4 regions of the Aliiglaciecola sp. LCG003 genome follow, and region 2 is predicted to be linked to each of the others. Evidence: predicted binding sites of a transcription regulator. Region 2 holds the regulator's gene; each other region holds the start of a gene.
What was found. The regulator FliA, encoded in region 2, starts transcription of late flagellar genes. The targets are predictions, from matches to a motif close to CTAAAGNTNNNNNNNNNNNNGCCGATA.

Region 1: the regulator FliA is predicted to act here: its motif matches at 3,810-3,836, upstream of QR722_RS05840 (flagellin N-terminal helical domain-containing protein).
Region 3: the regulator FliA is predicted to act here: its motif matches at 1,980-2,006, upstream of QR722_RS05855 (flagellin N-terminal helical domain-containing protein).
Region 4: the regulator FliA is predicted to act here: its motif matches at 2,411-2,437, upstream of flgM (flagellar biosynthesis anti-sigma factor FlgM).

What each region holds. Positions count from the first base shown of each region.
Region 1 covers NZ_CP128185.1:1,379,681-1,385,843, forward strand. The annotation lists gene flgK (flagellar hook-associated protein FlgK) at 1-343, shown strand, start outside; gene flgL (flagellar hook-associated protein FlgL) at 353-1,582, shown strand; gene QR722_RS05830 (hypothetical protein) at 1,609-2,541, opposite strand; gene QR722_RS05835 (flagellin N-terminal helical domain-containing protein) at 2,802-3,626, shown strand; gene QR722_RS05840 (flagellin N-terminal helical domain-containing protein) at 3,994-4,836, shown strand; gene QR722_RS05845 (flagellin N-terminal helical domain-containing protein) at 5,297-6,127, shown strand.
Region 2 covers NZ_CP128185.1:3,146,376-3,152,538, forward strand. The annotation lists gene QR722_RS13740 (chemotaxis protein CheA) at 1-1,814, opposite strand, end outside; gene QR722_RS13745 (protein phosphatase CheZ) at 1,828-2,595, opposite strand; gene cheY (chemotaxis response regulator CheY) at 2,631-3,014, opposite strand; gene QR722_RS13755 (RNA polymerase sigma factor FliA) at 3,051-3,785, opposite strand; gene QR722_RS13760 (MinD/ParA family ATP-binding protein) at 3,782-4,648, opposite strand; gene flhF (flagellar biosynthesis GTPase FlhF) at 4,645-5,973, opposite strand; gene flhA (flagellar biosynthesis protein FlhA) at 6,024-6,163, opposite strand, start outside.
Region 3 covers NZ_CP128185.1:1,386,157-1,392,319, forward strand. The annotation lists gene QR722_RS05850 (IS110 family RNA-guided transposase) at 252-1,277, shown strand; gene QR722_RS05855 (flagellin N-terminal helical domain-containing protein) at 2,181-3,005, shown strand; gene QR722_RS05860 (flagellar protein FlaG) at 3,096-3,527, shown strand; gene fliD (flagellar filament capping protein FliD) at 3,550-5,013, shown strand; gene fliS (flagellar export chaperone FliS) at 5,024-5,455, shown strand; gene QR722_RS05875 (hypothetical protein) at 5,452-5,760, shown strand; gene pseB (UDP-N-acetylglucosamine 4,6-dehydratase (inverting)) at 6,047-6,163, shown strand, end outside.
Region 4 covers NZ_CP128185.1:1,363,808-1,369,970, reverse strand. The annotation lists gene QR722_RS05770 (CheR family methyltransferase) at 1-468, opposite strand, end outside; gene QR722_RS05765 (chemotaxis protein CheV) at 491-1,417, opposite strand; gene flgA (flagellar basal body P-ring formation chaperone FlgA) at 1,589-2,320, shown strand; gene flgM (flagellar biosynthesis anti-sigma factor FlgM) at 2,473-2,805, shown strand; gene flgN (flagellar protein FlgN) at 2,859-3,284, shown strand; gene QR722_RS05745 (LPP20 family lipoprotein) at 3,370-3,834, opposite strand; gene QR722_RS05740 (flagellar assembly protein T N-terminal domain-containing protein) at 4,312-5,418, shown strand; tRNA gene QR722_RS05735 (tRNA-Arg) at 5,531-5,607, shown strand; gene QR722_RS05730 (cytochrome c/FTR1 family iron permease) at 5,822-6,163, shown strand, end outside.

The DNA.
Region 1 (6,163 bases), 1.8 Mb from region 2:
TGACGGTGTGCATGACAATCGCAATGGCTTAGAATTGGCAGCGCTGCAGAATAAAGATATTATGCTGCAGAATAATAACGGTAGTAGTAAAATTACTTTTCATGAATCTTACGCGAATATCATCAGTGATATAGGTTCGAAAACCGCTTCAGCAGATATTTCATTGCAGGCCGCCGAAGCGATGAAAATTCAGTCGGAGGATTGGTTTCAATCCGTCTCCGGGGTTAATTTGGATGAAGAGGCGGCCAATTTAGTTAAGTTTCAGCAAACTTATGCGGCCTCAGCGCGGATACTCACAGCAGCCCAATCTATCTTTGATACCATCTTTAGTGCAACTAGGTAGTGAATTGACATGACCCGAATTTCAACCAATCAATTATACGATAGAAGCATTCAGTCCATCACCCAGAATCAAAGTGAATTATCTGATGTGCAGCAACAATTGTCTTCGGGGAAAAAGTTACTACGTCCATCTGATGACCCTGTTGGTGCCGCCCAAGTAGTACGTTTGACAGAAGACCTAGATAAAATCACCCAATATAAGCGCAACACAGATTTATTACGAAATGCCCTAGAACAAGAAGAGGTGATAATGGGCAACATCAATAATGCGTTGGATAAAGCGCGAACATTGATGATTCAATCGGGCAACGGGATTTATGATAAGAGCGATTTAGAAGCTATAGGGATAGAAATTGGCTCTATACGCGATGAAGTATTTGGTTTAATGAATTCGCAAAACTCCAACGGCGAATATATATTTGCCGGATTCCAGTCTGAGTCTGAAGCCTTTACTTACAATCCATCTGCCAGCGGCAATAAATATAGTTTTGCCGGTGATGACGGCGTGAACCGAATACAAGTGTCAGACGCGGTATCAATTCAACGTAATAGCTCTGGCAAATCAGTGTTTGAAAATGTAGCTGCTAGATTGACCAGCACAGTCACAGCACAAAGTGGCATTACCTCTGTTTCATCGATGATCACAGAACAAAGTAAATTTGATAGTTTCCACCGCAATAATTACGATGCTGTTACATCAGCCAACAATGATTTCAGAGCCACCATCTTAGCCGGAAATCAGATTCAAATAGATAACCTAGGTACCGGTGTTACCTTTGCAACTCTGCCGTTTGAATCAGGTAAGGCTTTTGTTTTCAACGGTATAGAGTTTAAAGTAAGTGGCACTACAGGCAATTCATTTGATTTCCAGTTAGATCCGCCCGAAAAGAAAAACGTAGTTGAGACACTGAATGATTTTTACAATGCTTTGAACGATGAAACGCTGTCCAGTAGTGAATTTAACGAAGCCCTGTCGGATGCTTTAATCGGCATCGATAACGGTGCTAAGGTACTAGCCAATGCTACTTCGTCATTAGGCGGTAGAATAAACGTTGCCCAATCTGTGCATGAATCTAATCTTGATCTAGAAATTGCCAACAAATCCGCCCGTTCAGTTATCCAAGATGTGGATTATGCTGAGGCGGTGTCCGAATTGAGTAAGCAAGAAACAGCATTGCAAGCTGCGCAAGCGACTTTTTCTCGCGTGACCGGATTGTCGCTGTTCGATTATATTAGTTAACTTTCAACCGCAGGCCGATACCCCGTTTAGATTGCGATGACTTTGCTCAAATAGATACTGCTTTGTTGATCTATATGGCTAGAGTAATAGCCTACATACAAGCTGTCATTCCGTCTTACCAATCCAGGATAACTGCTGTCACCCGCTGAAGGAAGTTCGGCTTCGAATTGTAATTTTTTATGCTGAGTATCTAAGCTCCACAGGGCGGTTTTAAATTGGCGATTATGCCAACGGCGACCACTAATTATCAGCTTGTTACTATCCCACAACAACACTGCGGGCCCACCAATATACTGTTCTAAATCATGCCACTTCCATTGTCGATACGGAAAATCTGACTGTCCAAATTGCGCGCTAAAGGTATCTGCATCACGACGCACTACAGCAAAGGCAGTGCCTTGTTGGTTAAAACACAGATCCGTTTCGTTAGGATAACCCAAACCATGGCTTTGCAGCCCGAGCAAATTAGACTTCTCACAGTGGAAACTGCGTAGTGGATCCCCTTGGTAGAGTCGAATGGATTCAGTTGCTCGATTATAGCCCATGCCATAGGCGATACCTTGATGCCAGGTTAAACGCCATACCCACCAGTTTTGATCGCCGAACCAATGACAACTTGACCAACTTTTAAGATCTTGGCTAAACCAGCACAAAGAACGACTATGAGTCCAATTACCATTGGCATCGTAACAACGTGCATAAGCATTCATCAGCAATTTTCCATCAGGCATGATAGATAATTTAGGATCGCGCAGATCACAATTTGGCATTTTAATCGAGCTGGAATGCAAGACCCTGCCGTTAAAGTCGCAGCTAACCACTTTTAAGCTGCCATCTATACCCATGTGATCACTGGCTTGTCTAAAACTACAGACTAGTTGGCCTTGATATTCACAAAGATCGGTAAATGCGCAGTGTTTTTTGCTCTTCCACAGGCTTTTTGTCCACTCAATCTGCATTTTTTTTATATCCGCTTAAATCTGGGTAACTCATTGAATCTCAATTAATTAGATATTGCAAAGGCGGCATGATTTTGCCGTATTTAAAAAAAACGGCAATATTTTGTTAAAGGGATTTTTAATATCGTCGATACCCTTACTTGAGAGAGCCAGTAACACCAACTTTAGTATTTTTAAGTTGTTGTTCTTGAATGTGTTTTTAACCGCCGATTTATTCGGTTGCCAGCGAAACGCTGGACTGAGAGTGTAGGAGAGATCCCATGGGATTATTCGTCAATACCAACGTTTCGTCTTTAAATGCGCAACGTCAATTATTCGATGTTTCAAATAAATTAGGCACGTCTTTCGAGCGTTTGTCTTCAGGTTTCCGTATCAACCGAGCGGCAGATGATGCTGCCGGTCTACAAATCACCGACCGTCTGACCACACAGGTTCAGGGTCTTAATCAAGCTGTGCGTAACGCAAATGATGCCATCTCTTTAGCGCAAACCGCTGAAGGTGCATTAGGTGAAGTGACAAACTCACTTCAACGTATCCGTACACTCGCTGTGCAGTCACAGAACGGTATTAATACCTCTGCTGATAGACTAGCACTACAAAAAGAAGTATCAGCCCTTAAAACTGAAATCTCGCGTATCTCTACCACGTCACAATTCGCTGGTGTAGATATTCTTGCCGGTGCGTTCTCCGCAGCCTTCCTAGTAGGGGCTAACGGTGGACAAACTATTTCGGTTAACTTGTCACGTACCGGTGGGTTTGGTGCATCAGGTTTAGGTGTAGGTACCCTTTCAGTAGCAAGTGTAGCTGACGCTTCAGCAGCATTAACTGCAGTAACTACAGCCATTTCAACTATCGGTTCAACCCGAGCTGATTTGGGTGCCCTGCAAAACCGTTTCCAATCTACGATTCGTAACCTAAGTAACATTTCTGAAAATGTTGCTGGTGCGCGTTCACGTATTAAAGATACAGATTTTGCGACTGAAACTGCAAATTTAACCCGTAATCAGATTGTTCAGCAGGCGAGTTTGACAGTATTGTCTCAGGCTAACCAGCGTCCACAATCAGCTTTATCATTACTTGGTTAATAAAAAAATACGAATGGGATCGTAAAGCCAGGAGGTAGTGTTTCTGATTTAATGGCCCAACTCGTAGAGAGTCCGCTCACTCTCTCCTAACGTAAGAGCGTTTAGCCGACTCATTGAGTCGGCTTTTTTGAATGTCTAACTTGTTGATAATTATGACTTTAAAATATTAGATAAAAATTAGTCTAAAGGATTTTTACGATCCGAACGATACAGTTTGCAAGAGCCATGTACCACTAAAAAAAATAATAAGTACAGGCCTAAATATGTGACGCAAAACAATAATAAATAGCGCACGTTAATGCCCCAAAAACCATCAAATTATAAAAATAGGTTGGGGTACTTTGCATAAATCGTTAGGAGAAATAAAATGTCTTTATATGTCAACACTAATGTGTCGTCGTTGAATGCAAGACGTCAGCTATTCACGTCGAACAACGAACTAAGTACGGCCTTTGAAAGGTTGTCGTCTGGATTCCGCATTAACAATGCAAAGGACGATGCTGCTGGTCTACAAATATCAAACCGTCTAACCACTCAAATATTGGGTTTAGATATGGCGGTAAGAAACGCCAACGATGGTATTTCTTTAGCTCAAACTGCTGAAGGTGCATTAGCTGAAACAACCTCTGCGTTGCAAAGAATACGTGTGCTTGCAGTCCAATCTCAAAATGGTATCAATGGCTCTGCAGACCGTTTAGCGCTGCAAAAGGAAGTCTCTGCACTTAAGGCTGAAGTTAGTCGTATAGCTGCAACTTCTCAGTTTGGTGGCGTTAATATTCTTGGTGGTGCATTCTCATCTGCATTCTTGGTGGGGGCTAACTCTGGTCAAACAATCAGTGTAAATATCTCCCGTCCAGGCGGCTATGGCACCTCAGGTTTGTTTGGTAACCAAAGCGTCGCGGGCAATAATATCAATGTATTGACTGAAGCGGATGCTTCTCGGGCTATGACAGCGGTATTAGGCGCAATTTCTATCATAGATGCCAAACGTGCCGACTTGGGTGCGATTCAAAACCGTTTCCAATCTACTATTCGTAACCTAAGTAATATTTCTGAAAACGTCTCGGCTGCAAGATCCCGTATCCGTGATACAGATTTTGCCACTGAAACGGCAAATCTAACCCGCTACCAAATTATCCAACAGGCCAGTATCACAGTACTGAGCCAGGCTAATCAGCGCCCACAATCAGCGTTGAGCTTGTTGCAATAGGGATAGATACATGAAAAACAATGATGCTAAGCAAGCAAAGGGGCAGGCTGCAACGTTGAAGAATGGTTAGAAAATAAAACGGTCGGATTGCAAATTGTGGGGGCAGGCTGCAACCGACCGAAGAACGACACTTTTGTTAGACATTATAAAGAGCAACTAAGTATTGGAGTGTATTAATGCTGTTTAAACACGCGGCCCGTGGGCTTTTGTGTTTAGTCGGCTGACAGAATAGAAGCCAGGAGGTAGTGAGAGGTATTGAGGTATAGGCCATCAATCCTGTCCGCCGACCAGAGCTTTAACACTCTACGAACACTTTATTGCCGGTTTTTTAATGCCAGACAAATTGCAAGTCAAAACATTGACTTACCTCTCAGTATTAGCATTATACGTGCCAACTGAGTGTAAGCGGCAGCAAACCACAAAAAAATAATAATGGTTTGCCAAAGTTAGGAGAAAAATCATGACATTATATGTTAATACCAATATCTCTTCTTTGAACGCTCGGCGACAATTATTTACCTCAAGCGCACATCTTAGTACTGCGTTTGAACGTTTATCTTCTGGTTTCAGAATAAACGGCGCTAAAGATGATGCTGCAGGATTGCAAATTTCAAATAGATTGACGACTCAAATTCTCGGCTTGAACATGGCTGTGCGAAACGCTAATGACGGTATCTCGTTGGCTCAAACCGCAGAGGGTGCCTTGGCCGAGACAACCGCTGCTCTGCAGCGTATACGGGTGCTAGCAGTGCAATCACAAAATGGCATTAATGGTTCTTCAGACCGCTTTGCTCTGCAAAAAGAAGTGTCAGCACTGAAAGTTGAGATTAGCCGTATCTCTGCCACGTCTCAATTTGGTGGAGTGAATATACTCGACGGCGCTTACTCTTCAGCATTTTTAGTCGGTGCTAACGCTGGGCAAACTATAAGTGTGAATATCTCTCGGATTGGGGGCTATGGTACATCTGGATTATTTGCAGGCGAAAATATTTCAGTGATCACCGAAGCACAAGCATCCAGAACAATGCAATTAGTATCCAACGCTATATCGATTATTGATGCCAAGCGTGCTGATTTAGGTGCGATTCAAAATCGCTTTCAATCGACTATTAGAAACCTGAGTAATATTTCGGAGAATGTAGCAGCGGCAAGATCTCGCATTCGCGATACAGATTTTGCCACCGAAACGGCAGAATTAACCCGCTACCAAATTATTCAACAAGCCAGTATTACAGTGCTTTCGCAAGCAAATCAACGTCCACAATCTGCGTTGCAATTGTTGGGGGGCTAACGAAATTTCTAGAGGGTAGGAGATGAGAGGCCACCC
Region 2 (6,163 bases):
ACTATCATGGTGAGTTGGTTGTCAACCGTGTTGGTTTTACTCATATCCATGTTAATTATTTCGTTTACCGCGCCCAAGGGTAATGCAAAAGTTTGATCACCAACTACGATCATCAAGGTTGGCAAAATAGCCAATGTCAAAGGCACTTTTATCTCTAAACGGGTGCCTTTACCCAGTTGAGAGTCGATATTCACAGTCCCATTGAGCTGGTTAATTTTAGTTTTCACCACATCCATGCCAACACCCCGTCCTGAAATATCAGATATTTCAGTTTTGGTGGAGAATCCAGGCGCGAAAATCAAATTAAAGGCTTCGACATCAGACATTCTAGCGGCGGCATCAGCATCCAAAACACCGCGACTAATTGCTATGTCTTTTAACTTGTCTGCATCCATTCCCTTACCATCATCTGCAATGGTAAGTAATATATGGTCCCCTTCTTGGGAAGCCGATAACTTGACGATCCCCATCGAAGGCTTGCCCGCAGCAACCCGATCGGCCGGCATTTCAATACCATGATCGACTGAGTTTCTCACTAAGTGGACCAAAGGATCCGCTAAGGCCTCAACTAGGTTTTTATCTAAATCTGTTTCTTCGCCTTCAAGCTCTAAAGTGATTTCTTTCTTAAGAGTTCTGGCTAAATCCCTAACCACTCGGGGAAAACGTCCGAAAACCTTTTTAATCGGTTGCATGCGGGTCTTCATCACCGCACCTTGCAAATCACCAGTCACCACATCTAGATTGGCAATGGCTTTAGTCATACTTTCATCGTTGACATTGATGCCTAGACTTAGCAGACGATTTCGAACCAACACTAACTCTCCAACCATGTTCATGATTTGGTCGAGTCGTTTAGTGTCCACGCGAACCGTGGTCTCACCTTGGGCAGCGCTACCGGAGGCTTTCTTCTCATCTTTCTTCGGCGCTGCTTTAGCTACAGCCGCTGGTGCAGGTTTAGCTGCTTCAGATGGTGCCGCTGGAGGAGGAGGCGGTGGTGGTGGTGGCGGCGAAGGCGGGGCCGGATCTTGAACTGCCGGACCTTTTCCACTGCCGTGCAATTGATCGAGTAGAGCTTCGAACTCGTCATCTGTAATTTCTTCGGTACCAGAACTTGGCTGAGAAGCTGCGGCAGGGGGCGCTTTGTCGACAGGTTTTTTCTCTGCAACAAATTTACCTTCGCCATGCAATTGATCCAGCAAAGCTTCAAATTCATCATCGCTAATGTCTTGTTCTGAACCGTTATCAATTACTACTGCAGGTTCAGGCGCACTTTTGTTTGGCGCGGCGCTTCCATGTAATTCATCTAATAATGCTTCAAATTCGTCTTCACTGATATCATCTATGTTTTCAGAACTTCCAGCATCGCCAGATTCTGCTACCTGTGGTGCAGCTGTTGAGACAACCGCCACTTGCTCATCTTGAGATTCAGGTTTGCTAAGTCGATGCAAGGTATCCAACAACTCTTTGTCAGCAGGTACCAAGGGGTCCCTGGCTTTGACATTTTCGAACATTTCGACAACCACATCAGTGGCTTGTAATATTACGTCCATCAACTCTGGAGTTAATGTTCGTTGTCGATTTCGCATAACATCGAAAACGTTTTCCGCACCATGACAAATATCTACCAATTCTGATAGAGCCAAAAAGCCAGCCCCACCCTTCACGGTATGATATCCGCGAAATATAGCATTTAGTAAATCAGAGTCTTCCGGATTGTTTTCGAGGTCTACGAGTTGCTCCTGCAATAGTTCCAGTATTTCACCGGCCTCGACTAAAAAGTCCTGTAGGATATCCTCGTCAACTTCAAAAGACATGCATCATTTCCTCTTAAAAGCCCAAGCTAGATAATAAGTCGTCAACGTCATCCTGACCCGACACCACGTCATCCCGCGTATCTGCATCGATGATTGGTCCTTCCGCTTTGACTTTATCGGACTGAGGTTCAGTTTTGTTAGCACTTTCGTCATATTTCGACATTAAACTGTTTGCTTCTGGTGACCCAAACACTGTCAACATGTTAACTAAGCTCAATTCAACTTCTTTAACCAATTCAATTACTCTGCGGATAACCTGACCGGTCAAGTCCTGGTAACCCTGAGCCATTAATACCTCAGTAAGCAGAGTATTTAGTTTAGCAGTATCTGCGGAGGATTCTTCTAAAAGCGAATCTAATTCGTAGCATAAGCTCTTAAACTCACCTATTTGCAGCTGTCTGGTCATTAATTTTTTCCATTCAGGCAAAATTTTGGCGATCCCTGAATGTAGCCTTTCTGCTATCGGCATACTTGTTTCGACCGCATCCATCGTCTGGTTAGCAGCTTTTTCAGTGGTTTCAATCACGTAATTGAGACGACTTTGCGCATCTGGAATTTCTTCTGTCGCCAAATTAGAAATCCGCGGGTCTAACTGAAAGGTATTTAACGAATCATGCAGTTGACGGGTTAGCTTACCCACTTCAGCAAACAATTCGACAGAATCGGTTAATGATGCTTCTTCGAGTAATTCTTTGGCCGCAAGGTTATCTCCTTGTTCCAAAAGAGCCACTAACTTTCTCGCATCTTCAATCGATAACGGTGCTTCGACAGAGCTGGTCATTAAGACACTCCTATTGTGTTGTTAACAGGTGAGTCTTAACCCAAACGCTCAAAAATTTTGTCAAGCTTTTCCTTCAGTGTAGCTGCAGTAAAAGGTTTAACAACATAACCATTTACACCTGCCTGCGCAGCGGCAACGATTTGTTCTTTTTTGGCTTCAGCCGTTACCATCAAAACTGGTAAATGCTTCAAGCTATCATCTGCACGAATCGCTCTAAGAAGATCAATTCCCTGCATGCCGGGCATATTCCAGTCTGTTACCACAAAGTCAAACTCTCCTTGTTGCAACATAGGAAGTGCAGTGCTGCCATCATCGGCCTCCTGCACATTAGTAAACCCAAGATCTTTAAGTAGATTTTTAATGATACGTCTCATTGTTGAAAAATCATCAACCACAAGAATTTTCATACTTTTATTCAAAACTGCCTCCAATGAGGATTAAACCAAAATTATATTCTATTGTTCTTCGTTCATTCGCCAAGAATGCATTTTATTTTTCAATTTAAGCATCGCCTGACTATGAATTTGGCTAACTCTCGATTCACTCACCTCGAGTACTTCACCAATTTCGCGTAGATTGAGTTCTTCATCATAGTATAACGACAATACAATCGCTTCTCGCTCAGGTAAAGTAGTAATAGCATGGGCGAGGGCTTTTTGAAATGATCCTTGTAATAAATCCTGAAATGGAGCATCGCTACCTTTATTTTGCTCGGTAGAAATTACATCTTCAGTAATACCCAGATCTTCGATTCCAATAATTTTACCCGCGTTTACTTCATTCAACATTTGATGATAATCAGTGAGAGAAACTTGAAGTTTTTCAGCCACATCAACATCTCTGGCGTCCCTTCCTGTCTCACGCTCAACCTGATTAATGGCTTCAGTAATGGCACGACCGTTCTTATGCACAGAACGAGGTGTCCAATCACCTTTGCGAATTTCGTCTAACATGGCTCCGCGTATACGGATACCGGCAAAGGTCTCAAAACTTGCACCTTTGGTGCCATCAAAATTTTTCGCTGCCTCAAGCAATCCAATCATGCCAGATTGAATTAAATCATCGACTAATACACTAGCAGGCAACCTAGCCAAAAGATGATGTGCAATGCGCTTAACCAGAGAAGCATGTCTTTCTACCAATTGGGCCATATTGACCTGTTGTTGATAAGCTGCAGCTTTTCTATTCACCCTTGACCACCCACCGCCTTGTCGACAATAAGTTGCTCAAGGAAAAATTCTAAATGGCCACCAGGCTGATTAGGTATAGGCCATTGCAATGCTTTTTCGGCTAAGCCTTTAATCGCTACAGCAGCAGGTGAACTAGGAAAAGCATCGACTATCGCCCTTTGCTTACGCACTGAATTGCGAATATTCTCATCGTAGGGAATAGTCGCAACCAATTCCAACGCCACATCTAAGAAGCGATTGGTCACTTTAGACAACTTAGCAAACAACTCTTGGCCTTCGCGCATATTACGCACCATGTTTGCAACAATCTTAAACCGAAATACGCCATGTTCACGGTTGAGTAATTTGATCAGCGCATATGCATCTGTCAATGATGTTGGCTCGTCGCAAACAACCATCATGATGTCTTGAGAGGCACGGGAAAAGCTTAGCACCATATCTGAAATGCCAGCGGCGGTATCGACGATAAGTACATCGATATCGGTTCTTAGCTCACTGAACGCTCGGATAAGTCCGGCATGTTCAGTTGGACTTAATTCTGTCATAGATTGAGAGCCTGAGGTGGCCGGCGCAATTAGCACGCCATGGGGCCCCATCACTAATACCTCATCTAAGGTGCATTCACCTGACAGTACATGAGAGAGATTTTTTTCGACCCTTAAACCTAGCATTACATCAACATTAGCCAAACCCAAGTCAGCATCTAGCACCATGACTCGCTTGCCCGTTTTAGCCATTGAAATTGCAGTATTAAGGGTAATGTTTGTTTTACCTACACCGCCTTTACCGCCGGTGACCGCAATTACTTTAATTAATCGAGATTGATTCATTCTTCTTAAGCTACTCGCTTGGTCCTCAATCATACTGACATTGCCGACTTTTGAACTTCGATTTTACCAGTATGGAGCAAACCATATTTTTTATAAAGCTTAGCCGCTGTTGATATTAAATACTTTGCATCGGCAACTTTAATATCCTCAGGGACACTTTGTCCATCCGTTAAATAACTAACGGCTAATTTGTGTTCAATTGCCACACTAAGCGCTTCACCAAGACTGTAACATTCGTCCAACTTGGTAAAAATACATCCCTGCAATGAAATGTGTTGATAAGCACTAAGGGTATGCTCCATTACCCGATGTTGAGCATTCGCCTGCATCACAACATATTTTTTGATACTAGCACAAGAATGCTGATTTAACGTATCTAACTGTTTGATCAATCTGGCGTCACGTTGCCCAAATCCAGCTGTATCAATTAAAACCAGTCGCTTATTGCGAAGTTGAAAAAGTATATCTGATAACTCTTGGGCATTTTGCGCTTTTTTTACTGAACAGCCAATTATTTTTCCATAGGTTGCTAACTGCTCGTATGCCGCAATACGATATGAATCAATCGTTACCATTGCAACCTGGTCTGCACCGTATTTTTGCGCAGCTCTGGCGGCCAACTTAGCAATGGTAGTTGTCTTACCTGTCCCCGTGGGTCCGACCAGTGCAACTACCCCTTTATCGTTTAAGATAGCATTACCTGTGGTCTGAATTTTATTAGACAATAGTTTAAGTAGGAATAACCAAGACTGACGTTCGTCAGTATTTTCAGGAGCATAAGAGACGACATCTTCAGCAATGGCGGGGCTTATCCCCATTTGGATCAACCTAGATGAGAGGTATCCATGCATAGGATGATTGCGTTGAGTTTCTTGCTTAAATAAACCAGATACCTGAAATTGCAGCACATTACGTAGGGAATTGAGTTCATTTCGGATTTCGGTGATCGCAGTTTGATTGTCAATATCAGGCAAGCTACGCACAGGTTGCGCGCTAGCTTTAGTTACATTGCTCGATAGGTCACTGCTTTGACCTTGCTGCTCTAGCAGTTCCCGTAGGCTATCAGGGCCAGAGTCGCCAATAATTTCGCTCAAACTAGGGATATTTTTGTTTGGCGACGGCTTAGCAGAGGGTTGACTCGCCTGAGGTCTTGTGTTTGTGGGCGCTTGACTTAATGTAGTGGCGCCTCCCCACGGCTCGTTATTGGGTTTGTCTAATGGTTTGTCATAGGCCGCGATAATTTCAATACCGCCGGCAATTTTCTTGTTTGACATAATCACAGCTTCACCGCCCAACTCAGTTTTCACTTGTTTGAGCGCTTCGCGCATGTCTTTTCCAATAAAGCGTCTAATTTTCACATCGCCCCCTAACTAGCGAATACAGAATGTCTTTTTCGACAATCGTCATTTTATTGACCCACCGAACTGACAATCCGAATTTGCTTGTCGTTTGGTATTTCTTGGTAGGACAAGACGTGCAGTCCCATCACTGAATGTTTGAAGAACTTTGATAACACAGGACGTAACATGCCTGATGTCAACAACACTG
Region 3 (6,163 bases), 1.8 Mb from region 2:
GCAAAAAATATCTTGTTTAGTAGGGCATATGTATTTAACTGTGTGGCTGTTTTAAAGTTGCTACGACCACGTCCCCTATGCCTAGCATTCTTAATTCCGGAAAATGATACTCCTTCTTTGTCATCTGTCTTTCTATTTGTACGGTGAGAGTAATTTAATGGTGGGTGATGAGATGGACGCTCCCCAATACGGCGTCAATGCGCCAAAATAGTAGTTCTTAAACAAGACTATTTACATAGGGAACGTCCAATATGAAGCTTAAAACAATTACCATCGATTTGGCAAAGACTGTATTTCAAGTGTGCGGAGTAAATGAACATATTAAACCGCAATTTAATAAGAAATTAAAACGGACTGAGCTACTTGATTTTATGCGCCAACAACCACCTACGTTGGTGGTGATGGAAGCCTGTTATTCATCGCATTACTGGGGGCGTGAAATTGCTAAATTAGGTCATGATACCAAGCTTATACCAGCCCAACATGTCACGCCTTTTGTGCGAGGCAACAAGAATGACCATAACGATGCTTTTGCCATAGCAGAAGCCAGCCAGCGCTCACATATCCGCTTTGTCCCCGTAAAATCTGAGCAACAGCAAGAAATTAATTGCTTGCATCGAATTCGAGAGCGCTTAATTAGAAACAAAACGGCCCTGAGTAACCAGATACGCGGGTTGTTAAGTGAATTTGGGGTAATATTTCCTTGTGGCCACGTGGCCTTGTGTGCAGGATTAGCCCAAGTAATTGATAGCGAACAACGCAGTAACCAGTTGAGAACCATGATGCGCGCGTTAAAGGCAGAATATGAAGACACACGCTCTCGCATCAAGGCCATTGAGCAGCAATTGCATCACTTTGTTAATAACAGTGAAAGTGGCAAAATATTGCTCAGCATCCCAGGGATTGGTTTCATTAATGCCTCAGCGTTTTTAGCCGCCATTGATAAAGGCCAGGCGTTTAATAATCCCAAAGAATTTGCCGTGTGGTTAGGGCTGACGCCTAAACAACACGCCTCAGGCAATATCAGTAAGATGGGCGGCATTACCAAACGCGGAGACCGTTATTTACGTAAACAACTGGTACATGGTGCGCGGTCTGTCGTGAGTCGTGCCGCGCAAAGAACTGATCCGTTATCACTGTGGGCCACTAAACTTCGCGTTACCAAGCCGTTTAATAAAGTGGCAGTCGCCGTCGCCCATCGTTTAGCACGTTTAATCTGGATATTGCTCACACGTCAGGAGCACTATCGCGTTACGTCCTCACAAGTGAGCGCATAACATGAATCACTTTACGTTATCCCTGTCGAGCTCAATTCCGTGTAGGACAAAGGCACCAAGCCTGTGTGGGTGTTGTGGAAGGCAAGACACGGGATAACACTTACTTTACCTACCCCGCTTAGTCATAAAATGATGAAGAAAACGGTCTACCTACCTCATCAAAGCCAGACTTAGACACGGATAACAATCCGACTGGGTGTTTTTAGGCGATAAGGTTCGGAGTTCATCAGAGGCCAGCGTTGATTAAACCAACGCTAATAAAGAGCCTGAATATATGTCAGAACTAAGCCATTTTAGACTGCCTTCAAGACAACAGACTAGCGGTAATAGAATAGTAAAAACGTAATTCGTGCAGAAAATCAGCACGAAGGGGCAATTAGTACGTTGACATCAGGGGAGCGTCCATATATGTCCATGTAAACGATTTAATGGTGGGTGTCCATGTAAACGTTCCATTGAACAGCGATCCATCCAGACAAATCAGCCTCTATCGGTAAAAATTCCGTAACGACATCCTACATTATTTATTGCACCCCCCTTTGTGAGTGAAATTCAAATAGTCACAACAAAACTGAAATAGTTGAACCACTTAAAAGCCTAAAACATCATGCTTATTCAAACTATTTTTAATTAAAAATTTTAGTTAATTAAAAATTACAATTAAATCAGCTGGTTAGTGTTAAATAAAAATTCAAAAAAAAACTAAAGAAACTCAAGATGCTGTCGATAACCTTAGTTGAGGGGAATTCTATTCGTAGAATTTTATGTTTGAAAGTCGGTAGAGGTGCTGATTTTCAAAACAAGTGAGGCGACTTTGAAGACGAATGTCATTAAAAGTCGAAATTGAGGCGAGCTACCGTTGGACAACAATAATAATCCGGCAGTGGTTCTCAGGAGGTAAATATGGGTTTATTTGTAAACACCAACGTTTCGTCTTTGAATGCACAACGCCAATTGGCAGGTTCAGGACAAGCGCTAAGTACATCATTTGAAAGATTGTCTTCTGGTTTTCGTATTAACCGTGCTGCAGATGATGCGGCTGGTCTACAAATTTCAGATCGTTTAACTACTCAGGTTCAAGGTTTGAACCAAGCAGTACGTAATGCTAACGATGCAATCTCTTTGTCACAAACTGCTGAAGGTGCATTAGGCGAAGTAACTAGCTCTTTGCAACGTATTCGTACGCTTGCTGTACAATCGCAAAATGGTATCAACTCTTCATCTGACCGTTTGGCACTACAAAAAGAAGTTTCGGCACTTAAAACAGAGATCTCACGTATATCTACTGATTCTCAGTTTGCCGGTGTTGATATATTAACTGGTAGTTTCTCTGCAGCATTTCTAGTAGGTGCAAATGGCGGACAAACTATCTCTGTTAACCTGTCACGCTCTGGTGGTTACGGTTCTTCTGGTTTGTCAATTGGCACATTAACAGTAGCGTCAATTACTGGTGCATCTGCTGCATTGACTGCAATTGATACCGCAATTTCAACCGTTGGTGCTGTTCGTGCCGATTTGGGTGCATTGCAAAACCGTTTCCAATCTACCATTCGTAACTTAAGCAACATTTCTGAAAACATTGCCGGTGCACGTTCACGTATTCGTGATACCGACTTTGCAACAGAAACGGCTGAATTGACCCGGAACCAGATTGTTCAACAGGCTTCATTGTCTGTTTTAAGTCAGGCTAACCAGCGTCCACAGTCGGCGCTATCATTACTTGGTTAATTCTAAACAGAACACCAAGTTAGGTTAACTATGATAATGCCACTATACTTTTAATAGATAGTGGCTAATCATTATTTGTGGAGGTGGAAGATGGACATTAATTTTTCACAGATTGGCCAGAATTTTGCTAACCAAGAAGCATCAGTTGCTAAATCTGCGGATTCTGTTGAACAGCAATTACTCAAGCAGCAAGGTACTGAAAAGGCTGTTGAAGTTCAAAGTGGTAAAGAAAATTCAGAATTTGCCGATAACAATGAAAGAGATTCGCAACAAGAAACCGAAGACAACATCGAAAGTGCTGTAAAAGAAATCACTGATTTCATTCAGGCTAGGAACAGGCAGTTGGCTTTTTCGGTAGATGAAAAAAGTGAAAGATCTGTGGTAAAAGTAACAGATTCCGAATCAGGTGAAGTGATCCGTCAAATCCCATCTGAAGAAGTTCTGGCCTTATCCGAAAGGATCAAAGAGTTACAGGTCGATGTTGGCAGCGCAGTGGGAGTGTTGTTTAACAAACAAGCTTAAATTAATTTTAAAGAGGGTCGTCATGAGTATCCAATCGTTAGGTGTAGGTTCTGGATTGGCATTGGATGATTTGGTCAGTCAGCTTATTGATGCTGAACGCGCGCCAAAGCAACAACGCCTTGATGCTAAAGAAGAGTCTCTCGATGCGCAGATCTCAGGCGTCGGTCAATTAAAATCCAAAATGAGCGATTTCCTCGACTCGGTCGATAAGTTACGCAGTGATTTCAATTTACAAGGCCGCGAACCGACCATCGACAACCCCGACGAAAATGTCGAGCCGTTTACTGCAGAAGCAGCCAATAGTGCTGTAAAAGCTGACTATCAAGTGGCTATTAATCGTTTAGCCAGCGGCAGTCGTATTGAGTCTCAAAATGCCGTCGACGGTGGATTCACATCCTCTAATGATTCGGTTTTATCCGCAGGCTCAGGCAGCTTAACCTTCAAAGTCAACACCACAGGTGACAGTTTCAACATCAACGTCACAGCAGGCCAAACACTGCAACAACTGGCCAACGCTATTAACAGCTCTGAAGATAACTTTGGTGTAAATGCCAGTATTATTGCTACGGGTACTGTTGATGGTGGGGCAAAGTTAGTGCTTACCTCAAGTACCACTGGCGATGGTAATGATTTGGTGGTGGTGAATAATAATAATTTAGCCGATTTAGACCGGGTTTCTACTACTGACTCAACAGAAACTAACACCTACTTAACACCCGTAGTATCAGCCCAGAACGCTAGGGCAACAATTGATGGCATCGCTGTAGAGTCCACCACCAACGAGTTTGAGAATACTATTTCTGGGGTATCTTTTGAAGCTACCGCAGTATCCGCCAAAGCTGCTGATGGGATTACAACACTAGCCTCTAAACTGACCATAGGCTTTGATACTCAGGGCTTGGATAAAAAAATCCGCGACTTCGTAGATAATTTCAATAATTTAGTTAAAGAAATCGGGACCTTGACCCGATACGGTACTTCAGATTTAGAAGAAGATGGTGCCTTAGCGGGTGATTTTATGGCCCGAAGTATTAGCTCGGGCTTATCTAATATTATTGCCTCAAACGTTCCAGGCTCAGCACTGGGCAGTTTATTTGCTATCGGTGTAGAGCTAAACGACGACGGTGAGTTAGAAATTAGTTCCGATAATGAATATGGAATCGGCAGTGGTGAAGATCGTCTCAAAGATGCGCTGAAAGATAATTACGATGAAATAGCCGCGCTTTTTACCGACTCTGAAAATGGTGTTGCCGCGCGCCTTTATAGCTACACCAAAGAATACACAACGTTTAGTGGGTTATTGTCGACTCGTGAACGTTCAATGAAAGATGAAAAAGATCAACTCGGCACAGAAAGAGAACAGTTCGAACTTCGCATGTCTAGTTTTGAGCAAATCCTACGGGATAAGTACCTCAATCTTGACTTAACCGTTGCAAAACTGAATTCTACCGGTAGCGCATTGATGGCTTCACTAGGACAGGGGTAAGGAATTTATAATGGCACTCAAAGGCATTAACGCATATAAAAAAGGCAGCTTGAAACAAGACGTGGCCAATGCAGACCCGCATAAAATTACTCTAATGCTAATGCAAGGTGCATTGGATCGCATGGCGTACGGAAAGGGCTGCATAGAGCGTAAAGATTATGAAGGTAAGTCGGAGCACCTTTCCCGAGTATCTTCTATTTTGATGAATTTGCGTGATACGCTAGATATGAGTATTGAGAGCGAAGTCAGTCAAAACTTGTATGATCTATATGATTATATGATTCAGCGTATAACCGATGCAAATATTCAGAATGACTTGAACATTATGGATGAAGTGATTAATCTATTACTTCCGATTAAAACGGCTTGGGCGAATATACCTGAAGATGCGAAACAGCAAGCATATGAGGCTCAACGGCAGAAACGTCAAGCGGCAGTGTGAATAAGCTTAAACTCAATCATAAGCAAACCCCCCAAGAACTTGTTGATATTAATCTGCAGTTAGAAGCGTTGCTAGAGGCAGATAGTCTAGATGATGCGAAGTTGAAGTCTGTTGTAGATCTCCGCGATACTTTCATTTTGAGTCACTTGAAATCTCAGCCATCAGAAGAGCTAAAAAGCTTTGCGGAGCAGGAGCTTGTAATAAATAATATGTTATCTTCTTTGATTGAAAAGCAATTGAGTGACTCACTAAGTCAATTAAGTGGCTTACTCAGAGGTAGAAAAGCAGTCAATAAGTATAAATAAATACGGGAAAATACAATTGAGCATAGCAATCTAATTATTTTCTCAATCAATTCCAATTTTAATCTGAAAATTCCTTTAAAATTCAACAGACGCAGTGGCAAAAATCGATAAGGTTAGAGCGCTTTGTGCAGATTCTGTTACCCTTAATAAAAAGTGGCAATTACTAGCATGGTCAAAAAATTGAACAACATCATGGCGAGAAAATTGCAGGCAGTGCTTTTAATACGTTTAGGGATTATTCCCATACTTGCTTCACTTTTTGAAGCGCATACAGCTAGGATTCAACATGTTTGCTAATAAATCGATTCTTATTACTGGCGGTACCGGTTCATTTGGAAAGCGGTTTGTGTCTCATTTGCTCAAACACGATACCCCTAGAAAGTTAATAATTTACTCCCGTGAT
Region 4 (6,163 bases), 1.8 Mb from region 2:
TCTTGCTTTTTGTAACATATCAGCAGATATATCTGTTGCAACAATCTCAACACCAGCGGGAAACGCTCGCGGATTTTGCCGTTTGTATTCTTGCACCAACATAGCAATAGAATACGGCTCTTGACCTGATGAGCAGGCGGCACTCCATATTCTGACTTTGCGATTGAGGCTAGTTAGATTTTGAAAAAGATCTTTGCTTAAAATTTCGAATGGATATTTGTCTCTGAACCAAAGGGTTTCATTGGTTGTCATAGCGTCAATGACTTTTTCGCGTAACAAGCTGTTGCGCCCGGTTACAACAGCCTTCAACATTGCTGACAAGTCTTGTTGATTCTCTTGACGCACCAAAGGCATCAAACGACTTTTAACCAAATAAGCTTTGCTTTCGCTCAATACAATGCCACATTGACGTTCAAGAAATTGTGCAAATTGAACGAAGTCTTGATGTGAAAGTTCGTTAGTGTTCAATCAAAAAATCCAATTTAAAGGTTTATTTATCAAACCATTTTTTAACAGCACTTGCCAATTCATCTGGATGAAACTTAGCAATAAAATCATCTGCACCGACTTTCTTAACCATAGCCTGATTAAACACACCACTCAGTGAAGTATGTAATACAACCTTAAGTTTTTGCAGTTCAGGGGTATTTTTAATCTCAGCGGTTAAGGTATAGCCGTCCATCTCTGGCATTTCAATATCTGAGACTAAAACACCTACTTTATCGGTAACATCACCCGTTTCTGCGGCTATCTCTTTTAAACGATTTAACGCCTCAAGACCATTTTTTGCGGCTTCAATATTCAGTCCTAAAGCCGTTAATGCTTTCTTGACTTGATTTCTAGCTACCGAAGAATCATCAGCGATAAAAATTATCTTATTGGTGATATTCTCTTTCGAAATATCTAAATCACCGGCCAATTCACTACTGACTTCGGCATTGAGTGGTGAAATTTCGTTTAATATTTTTTCCACATCAAGAATTTCAATTAGTTCATTTTCGACTTCTGTAACCGCTGTCAAATAACTTGCTTTACCGGTTCCTTGCGGGGGAGGCATGATTGCATCCCAATTGGTATTGATAATTCGCTCAACTGAACCAACCAAGAAGCCCTGCACCGAACGATTGTATTCAGCAATGACGATAAAAGCATTACTAACATCTTCAATTTTGCGGCCACCGGTAGCCATACTCAAATCAATGACTGAGATGGTTTGCCCTCGAATGTGTGCAACCCCTCTGACTAATTTATTTTGTTTGGGAATAGAGGTTAACGGAGGGCACTGCAGCACCTCACGCACTTTAAACACATTAATACCAAAACGTTGTCTGCCATTTAGCTTAAATAGCAACAGCTCTAAACGGTTCTGTCCAACTAGCTGTGTTCGTTGATTAACTGAGTCAAGAATTCCTGACATACATCACCCCAAATAAAAATAAATTAGGCACAAATATTGCGTTACTTGATCACATTATATGACGGTATACACGCTTATGTACCAGAACAGTTGTTTTGTGCCGGTTTTTTGACGCAAACAACAGTTATTAAGATAGAAAACTAAGCATAGACAAAATGGTGGCAACTGAACATGAAAAAATTACTTAATCCTTCCAGAACACCTATTTTTCTCTCTTTTTACTGTTTAATGGCATTTTTCAGCTCTGCCACTGTAACGGCTAGCCAGAATATTAATTTAGCACGAACCGAACTTATTGAAAGTGTGGAAAAATATGTTTCGGACAAATTGTCTTATCAAACTGCAGATGAACTAAGTGAATTAGTGGTCAAAGCGTCCGAGTTAGATCCTCGTCTAGTCATTCCAACGTGTTCTGTTCCCCTTAAGCTACATGCAAGTGACGAGGCCTTGGAACAAACTAATATTACCGTTCGCGCCAGTTGCCCGAATACTGATTGGTATTTATACTTAATTGTCAAAGCATCCAGAATGCAACATGTAGTAGTGCTAACTCGTGCAGTTGGCCCTGGCACCATTATCTCATCGCAACACGTGGGTGTGGTCATGATGGATAAGAACCTCATTCGCACCAGTACCTTTGCTGATACTAACGCGGTTGTGGGAGCGCGGATGAAGAAACGCTCTAGGGCTGGACAACCTGTTGTACCTGGCCAGTTGTGCTTTGTCTGTAAAGGCGACAACATCCTGATAACAGCCAATGCAGGAGGCGTTAATATTAAAACCACAGGTATTGCTCAACAAGATGGAAACATTGGTGATACCATTGCGGTTAAGAATGTTAATTCGAATAAAATGGTCCATGCACAAGTTGTAGATACCCATCAGGTAGAAGTGCAGATTTAATAAAAATAGCATATAATCAGGTACATCTGAATTGTTAGATACTGCTGTACCCTGCTTTAGCAAAATAGTCATATTTATTTGTGATTTTAACTAAAGATTTCGTTGAAGCAGCCGATACAACTTTTGAGGAATAATAGGTAGTCGAGGTTTTTATGGCAGTTAATAATATAAATGGCGGAAATCAAAAACCGCAATTAGACAATCAAAGGGTTAATCAACAACAAGCCCAAAATCAATCGGCCGCGCAATCTTCAGCTGAGCAAGCTAAAGTGAGCAGCGCGCCAAGGCAAGATTCAGTTTCCTTGACTCAATCTGCCCAGCAGTTAAGCCAGGTGCAGAAGAAAGCTAATGATACGCCTGTCAATCAGGAAAAAGTCGACAAATTGAAAAAAGCCATCCAGAATGGTGAGTACCGTGTTAACCCAGAAGTTTTAGCACAAAAAATTAGCACACTCGAAGCACAGATATTTGGCATTAAGAGTTAAATACTTGATGATGCCATCTATCATTTAGCTTCCGATAACAAAAGCAAAGCTAAATGAAAAACCTCATATCTATTCTCGAAAAACAAAAAGGTCACTTCGACCAACTCATCGAACTGCTTGATTCAGAGTTACATCTGATCAGCAGCCGCGACGCGGAAGCACTAATCCATGTCATCAATGATAAGACCGAGTTGTTAGAGCAGATTTCGGTGACTGATAAAGCCGTTGAAAGTGCTTTTGAGCTTGCTGAAGACCCAATGCAAAATGCGCAAGTCATCGAGTTATTCAAGCAAATCAATCTTAATCTATCCCAATGTAAATTTAGAACAGAAATCAATCAAAAAGCTGTAGAGCAAGGACAGTTGCGCCTTGAACACTTACGCTCATTATTACTTGAGTCGCGCGCTAAAGAGAGCATGACTTATGACAAAAGTGGTAAACCAAAGGGTGGAAACTCAAGTAAAAGTGTTAGTGCTTGAGCCACAACAATAGTATTTCAGCTTAGCTGTATTGAGTAAGTAGAGTGAGGACCGCTGTGCGGTGAGTCATTACCACTATGCCAATTTAGTAGTAGCGTACTTTTTTAACTTGTTTGGGCTTAGCAGTACTTAGGTATATGTCATGCACCAAGGCAAAGTCTAGTTCTAATTCAGTAGCATACGAGTCTTCACCGACTGGATAACTTTTGACTACACGTGCCCCCCTTATGACGCCTTGTACAGTGGATTTCAATTTCGTATCTGTTACTACTAGATTGGCTAGAGATTGATTACCGTCAATTTTCTGTCCGTATACTTGCTCAGTCAATTCCCGGTAAGCGTCTAGTTTAGATGCTTTTAGTGCCATCAACATTTTTGATGACCTATTTTCTCCTTGCTGCGCATTGATAGGAGCATAGCCGATAGAACGGATCACCGGATAAGTATCTGGCTCAATGGTTTCCCATTCGAGTTGTTTATCAAATACATTCTGGCAGGCACTAACAGTAAGCACAGTTACCCCAAGCATCACAACATAAGCCAATTTCATTTTTGTCTCCTATAAATACCACTAAACAGGTGGTAACAATTCACCATCTCGATATCTAACCCAAGTAACTCGGTTCGTCGTTACTCTCCACAAGCTATTGGGGCCAAGATCAATTAAACTGATCCCTAGCCTACTCTATTTCAACTTACTTCTTAGCTAGCAATAATCATTCCGTATCGATAGTCAATGTAGTTGAGCTGGCCTTTTATATCAATCTGATTATTGCCAAATAGGTACGGAAGATGCATAACCTGATAAGCGTTAAATGATAAATCTGTTAGCAGTATTTGTTATGAGGCCATAAATCATAATCGGCAAAGGTTGGAAAATGGACTGTAATCGGCCCCTCCCCTGATTTGCCTGCGAACTTAAACGTTAACTAGTGATGGTGCAATGAACAGATTGCGTAAATCTTTATCAAAAATTGTCCTCTACCGATACAAACTAAAATGTAGCTTGGCAGCTTTCGTGCTGATAATGAACGCAGGAGCTAACGCTGCGTGGTTTGAATCTAGCGGCCAGGCGGCAATTTATGACGGCAATATTGAATTGGCGCGGCAAAATGCCACCCAAGAAGCAATTAAACAAGCATTATTATTTGCTGGCGCCTCAGTGCGCAGCGTGCAAAAAATGGCCAATGGCCTGCTAAAAAATGACGAGCTGGAGATACGCTCTTCTGGCGAAGTAAATAGTTTAGAATTGATCGACGAAGTACATTCTGATGGCATAATTACAGTATCTATTCGTGCTGACATATTTTCCCAACAACATAGCTGCCGTGCAGGAGATTACAGTAAAACGATCGCCACTACCTGGCAGCCACTGCGCAATCGAGCTCAGGCCACAACAGGAGGCATTTTTGATATTGGTATGAAATTAGCCAATATGCTTGATCATAGTTTTACTGAGTATGCCCACAATTCGAAAATAAAAACCGTCCTGCCCTTCTATCATCAATATTCGAATAATACCTCAGATATTGACGCAACAATTTTAGCGCGCAAAAGTGGTAGCCAGTACCTATTGATTGGAAGTATCGAAGACATCAGTACCGAACAAACCAAGCAGTCGTCTTGGCAGTTCTGGCAATCCTCTGACACCATGCGCAATTTTGCATACCAAAGTGCACTCTATGACGGCTACACGGGCGCCTTGGTGTGGCAGAAATACTATAACGTCGCCTCAGTGTGGGACTTTGATATTCACCAACAAGTAGATGTAAACAGCCAAGCCTTGTGGGCCAGTTCTTATGGCAAGCTGATCAAAGAAGTGTTGCAGGATGTAGTTCAAAATGTCGACGAAACCTTAGCCTGCTTACCCGCTTACGGTCGAATTCTTGAAGTTAACGGAGAAATTCTAAGACTCAATCTTGGCCTCAATCAAGGCGTTAAAACAGGCGACGAACTTACCTTATTTCAAGTATCACAATTTCACGATACCGCGGGTCAAGTCCATGCACAATTTCGCTTGCATCCGGCTGTGGTCAGAGTGTCAGAGATATTCCCAGAAAGTGCAATGGCTATTGCCGTAGACGGTAGCTATCTAGGGAACATACAAGCAAACGACTTTGTCTCACGCCGGTAGCATGAGAGTCTATTTGGCGCGCATTGCAACTGATTTACCAATTGTACTTAAAAGCAAAATGACAGCACCTAAAAAATACCTTAGCATAGGCGACCCAAAATGACGTGCAAAAGTCCCCTTAGCTCAGCTGGATAGAGCGCACCCCTCCTAAGGGTGAGGCCGCTGGTTCGAATCCAGCAGGGGACGCCATTTTTACTCACACGGCGAGCCTTCGCTTGCTTAGTGATAAATTCCCTACTGTTTAACATCTAGCTATATTTGTTACGCCAAGGCAACTAGGCGTAATTTTAACGGTGCAAATACACTTAATTACAAATGAGTATCATTTACATCTGGATTTTCATTTGAGTTTTGCGTAGCCTGTAGGCTGATAATTTTACTATTTATTCTCTAGGAAGTTGTAATGTCACGCCTGTTTCTGCTTACTCTACTATTAATTTCTCAATTTTGTTTGGCCAACCCCTCTACTGAGGCTGGCCGGACCCTGCACTTGCTTTCTTATGTCGGAGTCGATTATCCAAATACCGTCAATGCAGGACAAATAGTTGATCCGGGTGAATATGCTGAACAGGTAGAGTTTGCCCAAGCAGTGGAAGACATTTTAAACACCCTCCCCGACAATGAACACAGCTCAGATTTGTTAGCGCAAACCGCCGTGATACGTCAAGCCATAGCAGATAAACTGCCCGGTGAAGATGTTAAAGAGATGACTGAGCGGTTAACTCAGGCCATCGTTAACGCCTAT